2 regions of the Mesorhizobium sp. M0848 genome follow, and region 2 is predicted to be linked to the other one. Evidence: predicted binding sites of a transcription regulator. Region 2 holds the regulator's gene; the other holds the start of a gene.
What was found. Region 2 encodes PhoB, which activates phosphate uptake and scavenging genes when phosphate is short. Its sites were predicted from a motif close to TGTCATNNANCTGTCAT; they were not measured.

Region 1 (3,415 bases), on a different contig from region 2:
ACGGTCGTAGAGCGAGCCTTCGCTCATCACCCGATCCACGCCGAGCGCCAGCTGCTCGACGATCTGGTCGAGGCGAAGGGCCGGCACCGAACGGTCGCCGCGTCGGCGGTCGGCAAGCAGGCTGTGGGCGTTGGCGATTGCGGCTTCGCCACCTTTTACCGCGACATACATTTTTTACGCCTCCATTGTCTTGATGCGCGTCGTGCGCGGCAGGCAGGCAATGCCATCTGATGTGGCGAGTATGATGTCGACGCCTCTGGGAAAGCGCTTGATGTTCTGCTTCCACTGCTCGACGAAATGGCGCGGCATCTGTGCCGGCGCGATCGTGGCGCTGGTTTCGATGCCGGGACCTTCGAGCAACAGCGGCGTGCCGGACACGAGATCGCCGACTTGCAGGATCAGCGTGGTCGAACGGTCGGGATAGTCCTGGGTGCCCTGCGAAAAACCATCGAGCGACATCATCTCGGCCGGGGCCGCGATGAAGGCGAAATGCGCATCGGCCGGTGTGTTGGCCAATGGCGCGCCGGTGTGGAACCCAAGCCAGGGTCTGATCGCGGTGGAAGCTTGCAGGGTCTGGTCGAGCCAGAGCGGGGTGTCGTTATCGCACAGCGCCAGTGCGATGGCGCCGGCGGCCGCCGAGAGCGGCGCCGGCGGGCGGGCGAAGGCCGGCAGCGGCTGCACGCTGCCTGGCCGCGCCATTGCGTCCATGACGGCGCGGAACACCGTCTGGGCATTGAAGACCGGATCGGCGAAACCGCCCTCTATCGATTGCGCTGCAATGTCCATCAGTCTTCTCCGCGAACCATGGTGAAGAAATCCACCTTCGTTGCCGCCGTCTCGGCGCGGCGTTTTTCATGCGCTGCGGTCAGAGCCGACCGCAGGGGCGCTATCAGTCCGGTCTCGACTTCATTGCGGCGGGCAGGATCCTGCCACAGCGCGTCGGCGATGGCCGCCAGCTTCGCCTTCTGCTTGTCGCGGCCAAGCGCATAGCAATGTCCGACCTGCCCGGAGGGCAGCCGGACGGTGGCGCGGGTGACGGTCGCCTCGCCGACGTTGAAGGGCGCGCCGCCGCCGCCGATGCGGCCGCGCACGGTGACCAGCCCGGTCTCGGGGCCGCGCAGCAGTTCTGCTTCCGAAGGCAATCCGGCTTCATTCCAGAGCCGGACGATGTCATCGCCGCTGGATTGCGCCAGTGTCGCCATGGCGGCCTTGCGCTCGGCCTGGTCGCGGGCTTCCTGTCCTCGCATCAGCAGCATTCCTCTTTGTCAATTTGTCTATTGATATAGACAACTATACAAATTATACCTATTATCTAACGCGTGTCCATGACGGGTGGATGACAGCGATATAAGACTGGGCGCTGGAAGGTTGGGGCAATGATAGTCGGGCGGCTGGCAGCGGACAGCATCGAGCGGCGCAGTGGCGTTTCGCTGTGGCGGCAGATCGCCGACAAGATCCTGCATGCGATCGCCATCGGCGATTTCACGGAGAATGCAGCGTTGCCGCCGGAGGTGGCGCTGGCAGAACGCTATGGCGTCAACCGTCACACGGTGCGCAGCGCCATATCGGCCCTTGTAAGGGAAGGCGTGCTGCGGGCCGAGCAGGGGCGCGGCACCTTCGTACTGTCGCGCAAGCGGCTGTCCTATCCGATCGGCGCGCGCACACGCTTTTCGACAGGGCTGCAAGGGCAAACGACGGAACGGCACATCGTCCTGCTCGCCTCGTCGATCGAGCCGGCCAGCCAGCGCGTTGCCGAGGGCCTTGGCCTTGCCAGGGGAGCCGATGTGATCCGGTTGGAAACGCGCGGCGAAGCCGACGGACGGCCGGTGTCGCGTGCTGCCGGCTGGTTCGAGGCCCGGCGCTTTGCCGGCATCGATGCCGCGATGGCGCAAACCGGCTCGATCACCGCATCGCTGGCGCGTTTCGGCATCGACGACTATCTCCGGCAATCGACCGTGCTGTCGGCGCGCCATGCCGATGCGGCGGACCTTGCCGACCTCGACCTGCTGCCGGGCGCCATCGTGCTGGTCACGGTTGCCGTCAACGTCACGCCGGACGGCCAGCCGATCCAGTTTTCCGAGTCGCGCTTCCCGGCCGAGCGGGTGGAGCTGAAGCTGTCGGCGCTGTAGCTAACGTCGTCATCCTTGGGCGAAGCAGGAGCGCAGCTCCGTCGCGGAGACCCAAGGATCCATGCCGCGATCTCGGGCGAAGAGCGCAGCGGCGCAGAATTCTGCACCGAAGCAACGCTCTCAGGTCACGGCATGGATCCTATGGTCTGCGCCGCGTCGCTTCGCTCCTCGCTCCGCCATAGGATGACGAAGCGATGGATGTTGCGGCTAGTCGCCAAAGCATCAGATCTACCAAGTTGGGCGCTCAACGATCTCCGAATTCGTGTCGAACAGGCGCCTCTATCCGACCTCGATCACAGCCTTGATCAGGCCGGATTTCTCGTGTGCCCAGCGGGCGAGATCGCGCGGCGTGCCGGCGAGTGTGGTGCGGTGTGTGACGAGCTTGGCCAGGGGCACGGCGCCGTTGCGGATCGAGGCGGCGACGTGATCGAAGTCGGCGCGCAGCGCGTTGCGGCTGCCGATCAGCGTCATCTCGCGCTTGTGGAATTCCGGATCGGAAAAGCTGATGTCGTCCTTGACGACGGAGACCAGCACCAGCGTTCCGCCATGCGCGACATGGGCGAAAGCCGACTGCACCGATTGGGTGTTGCCGGTGGCGTCGAAGACGACATCGAAGCCTTCGCCTGATGTCGCTCCCTTGACCAGATCGGGCACCGCGCCGCGCGAGCCGTCGAGGGTCTGGAAACCAAGCTCGTTCGCGGCGAAGGCGAGCCTTTCACTGCTCATGTCGAGCAGCGTCACGTCGAGCCCGGCGATGCGGGCGAAGATGGCGGTACCGAGCCCGATCGGGCCAGCGCCGATGACCAGCGTGCGGGCGCCAGGGTCGGCGCGAGCGCGCCGCACGGCATGCGCTCCGATGGCCAGGAACTCGACTGCGGCGGCGTCGGCCAGCGACAGGCCGTTGGCCGGATAGAGATTTTGCGCCGGCACCAGGATCCGTTCGCACATGGCGCCGTCGCGATGCACGCCCAGCACCTCGATCCTGACGCAGCAATTCGGCTTGCCGTGCCAGCAGGCGATGCACTTGCCGCAGGAAAGATAGGGGTTGATGACGACCGGCTCGCCAACGGCAAGATCGACGCCGTCGCCGGTCTCGAGGATCGTTCCCGACACCTCATGGCCCATGATGCGGGGATAGGCGAGGAATGGGTGCTTGCCCTCGAAAATGTGGTAGTCGGTGCCGCAGATGCCGACATGGCTGACCGCCACCAGCGCCCAGCCGGCAGGCGGTGCCTCTGGTGAAGGCCGGTCTTCAAGGACAAGATCGCCGGGCGAACGGCAGAGGA
Region 2 (3,415 bases):
CCCATTCGATGCAGCAGGCAGCACGCGTGTCGCAGCGCACCGCGATGTTCCATCTAGGCTATCTGGTCGAGGAGGGCGCCACCGACAAGATGTTCACCACCCCCGACGACAAACGCACCCAGGACTACATCACCGGCCGGTTCGGCTGAGCTCAGGCATACGAGGGACGAAGATCATGGGTGAACATACCGTCGCATCTTTCGATGAGGATCTGGAGCAGATCAGCCAGCTGATCCGCGACATGGGCGATCTCGCCTGCTCGATGGTCAGTGGCTCGACCAGGGCTTTGCTCAATTCGGACAATGCGCTGGCGCAGCGCGTGGTTTCCGATGATGCCATCATGGATGCACGCCAGCGCGAGCTGGACGATCGCGCCATCACGCTGATCGCCAAGCGCCAGCCAATGGCCAACGATCTGCGTGCGGTGGTCGGTTCGATCCGCATGGCCGGCGACCTTGAGCGCATCGGCGACCTTGCCAAGAACATCGCCAAGCGCGTCGGCACTGTCGGGCTGAGTGTCACGCCGCACGACCTTTCGCATTCGATCGACGCGATGGCGCAACTGGTGCTGATCCAGGTGCAGGGGGTCGTCGACGAGTATGCCGCCGCCGACCCGGCAGCGCTTGCCACGCTCAGAAACAATGACGAACGCATCGACGTCAAATACACCTCGGTGTTCCGTGAGCTGCTGACCTACATGATGGAAGATCCCCGCAACATCACGGCGTGCACGCACCTGTTGTTCTGCGCCAAGAACCTCGAGCGGATCGGCGACCACGTGACCAACATCGCCGAAAATGCCTACTATGTTTTGACCGGCACGCAGCTGCCAGCCAATCGTCCGAAGCAGGACGAGACGGCAATGTCCGCGCCAGCGGCATAACAGGGGTGACCAGCCGATGATCGCACCACGCATCATGGTGGTGGAGGATGAGGAGCCGCTAGGCGTGCTGCTCCGCTACAATCTTGAATCCGAAGGTTACCAGGTCGAGGTGGTGACGCGCGGCGACGAGGCCGAAATCCGGCTGCAGGAGAACGTTCCCGATCTTCTGGTGCTCGACTGGATGGTGCCTGCGGTTTCCGGTATCGAACTCTGCCGGCGCCTGCGAATGCGTCCCGAGACCGAGCGGCTGCCGATCATCATGCTGACCGCGCGAGGCGAGGAAAGCGACCGCGTGCGCGGCCTGTCGACCGGCGCCGACGACTATCTGGTCAAGCCCTTCTCGACGCCGGAGTTCATGGCCAGGGTCAAGGCGCTGCTGCGCCGGGCCAAGCCGGAAGTGCTGTCCAGCGTGCTAAAGGTCGGCGACATCGTGCTCGATCGCGAGTCGCACCGGGTCTATCGCAAGAAGAGCGAGATCCGGCTCGGGCCGACCGAGTTCCGCCTGCTCGAATTCATGATGCGCCATCCAGGCCGCGTGTTCTCGCGCAGCCAGCTGCTCGACAATGTCTGGGGCGAAACGATCTACATCGACGAGCGCACGGTCGACGTGCATGTCGGCCGGCTGCGCAAGGCGGTCAACAATGGCCGGATGCCGGACGTCATCCGCACGATCCGCGGGGCGGGCTACGCGATCAGGGAAGACTAGGTGCTGTTTCGTCCCGATAGATCGGGAAAACTCGATTAGCACGCGGTCGCCAACAGCCGGTGGAATGTTGCACTCGTCTCATCAATGGGGAGCGAGCACGTGACGCCAGGAGCGGTCATCCTCATCAGGTTTCGAATGACTGCATTTGGGCCAAAGCGACAGGCAGCTTCTCGCGTCCCTCGATCTCCCAAACTCTCTATTGGGCCCCGGCTGGCCAAGAGGCACGGCGAATTACTTGATAGGTCGCCATCTTTCCCGCAGACTCCAACCAGAAAGCCACGCAAGAATGCATTTGAGTTAATTTAGATATACGTTCGTCGAATGACGCGCATTCTGCAGAAATATACAATTTTAATAAATTTACTTCAAATTATTGCGAGTCCTCTCCTCTTTATTCATCGCTTGTCCGTCGATTGTTCAATGCGATCTCGGATCTAATGACGATTCCGTGGAACGATCTCGTTCTTTGCAGCGTTGCTTGGAAGCGGTCGCCGGACCTTTGACCAGGTCGGACACCATGAGGAAGGATTTCTGATGAGCACGGTCTTAAACGCCAAGGGCATCCCTCTTGCCTACACCGGCGCTTCCACTCATTGGTTCTCGGCCACCGGGTCTGGACCGGAACTGCATGGCACCTCCGGCAACGACTCCTTCTGGGGAGATACCGGCGTCAATGTCACGATCTACGGTGGCGCCGGCGACGACTACTATCATCTCTATTCCACCAACAATAAGGTGGTCGAGGATCCTGGGGCAGGGATCGACACGATCGACACATGGATGAGCTACAAGCTCCCCGACAATTTCGAGAACCTCGTCGTTACCGGCGCCAATCGATTTGCGTTCGGAAATGCGTTGGACAACATCATCAAGGGCGGGTCGGGTCACCAGACGCTGGATGGCGGCAAGGGAAATGATGTCCTGATCGGCGGTGATGGCGCCGATACTTTCGCCATTTCCAAAGGTAATGGAAGTGATCTTATCTTCGATTTCGGTGCGACCGATGCGGTCCGCCTTGACGGTTACGACTTCACTTCGTTCGATGCCGTCCGTTCACAGATGGTCCAGGTGGAATCGAACGTGATGCTGAACCTCGGATCCGACGAGATCCTGGTGTTCAAGAATACGACCATCGACAAGTTGCAGCCCACCCAGTTCGAACTTCCGATCGACAAGTCCGCAATGACGCTGTCCTTCTCCGACGATTTCAACACGCTGAGCCTTCGGGACGGGCAGGACGGCACCTGGAATTCCAATTTCTGGTGGGGAGCGCCGAACGGCAGCACGTTGAGCAGCAATGGTGAGTTGCAGTGGTATATCGACGCCAATTATGGCCCGACGAGTTCGGTCCATCCGTTCAGCGTTGAGAACGGCGTCCTCACCATCACCGCCGCGCAGGCGCCGGAGGACATCAAGCCTCTGATCAACAACTACGAATACACCTCGGGGATCCTGACGACCCACGACACCTTCTCGCAAACCTACGGCTATTTCGAAATGCGGGCGGATCTCCCTGAAACAGCCGGAGCCTGGCCGGCGTTCTGGCTGCTTCCGGAGGACGGCTCGTGGCCGCCGGAGCTGGACGTTGTCGAAACGCGTGGCCAGGACCCGAACACGCTCTACATGACGGCGCATTCCAATGAGACGGGAGCGCACACGAAGGTTTCGTCAACGGTGAACGTTGCGGATACCGACGGTTTCCACACCTATGGCCTACTCTGGACGAAGGATGAGCTTGTCTGGACCTATGATGGTGTAAAGGTCGCTCAAGCAGCGACGCCGGCCGACATGCACGATCCCATGTATATGCTGGCCAATCTCGCGGT

Region 1: a site for PhoB is predicted at 1,326-1,342, ahead of phnF (phosphonate metabolism transcriptional regulator PhnF). Genes of this name have one in related genera too.

What each region holds. Positions count from the first base shown of each region.
Region 1 is NZ_JAMYOM010000008.1:243,990-247,404, reverse strand. Features, by position in the region: gene NKH95_RS12090 (carbon-phosphorus lyase complex subunit) at 1-171, opposite strand, end outside; gene phnH (phosphonate C-P lyase system protein PhnH) at 175-786, opposite strand; gene phnG (phosphonate C-P lyase system protein PhnG) at 786-1,247, opposite strand; gene phnF (phosphonate metabolism transcriptional regulator PhnF) at 1,380-2,129, shown strand; gene NKH95_RS12070 (zinc-binding alcohol dehydrogenase family protein) at 2,409-3,415, opposite strand, start outside.
Region 2 is NZ_JAMYOM010000001.1:183,802-187,216, forward strand. Features, by position in the region: gene pstB (phosphate ABC transporter ATP-binding protein PstB) at 1-149, shown strand, start outside; gene phoU (phosphate signaling complex protein PhoU) at 176-883, shown strand; gene phoB (phosphate regulon transcriptional regulator PhoB) at 900-1,589, shown strand; gene eglC (endo-1,3-1,4-beta-glycanase EglC) at 2,124-3,415, shown strand, end outside.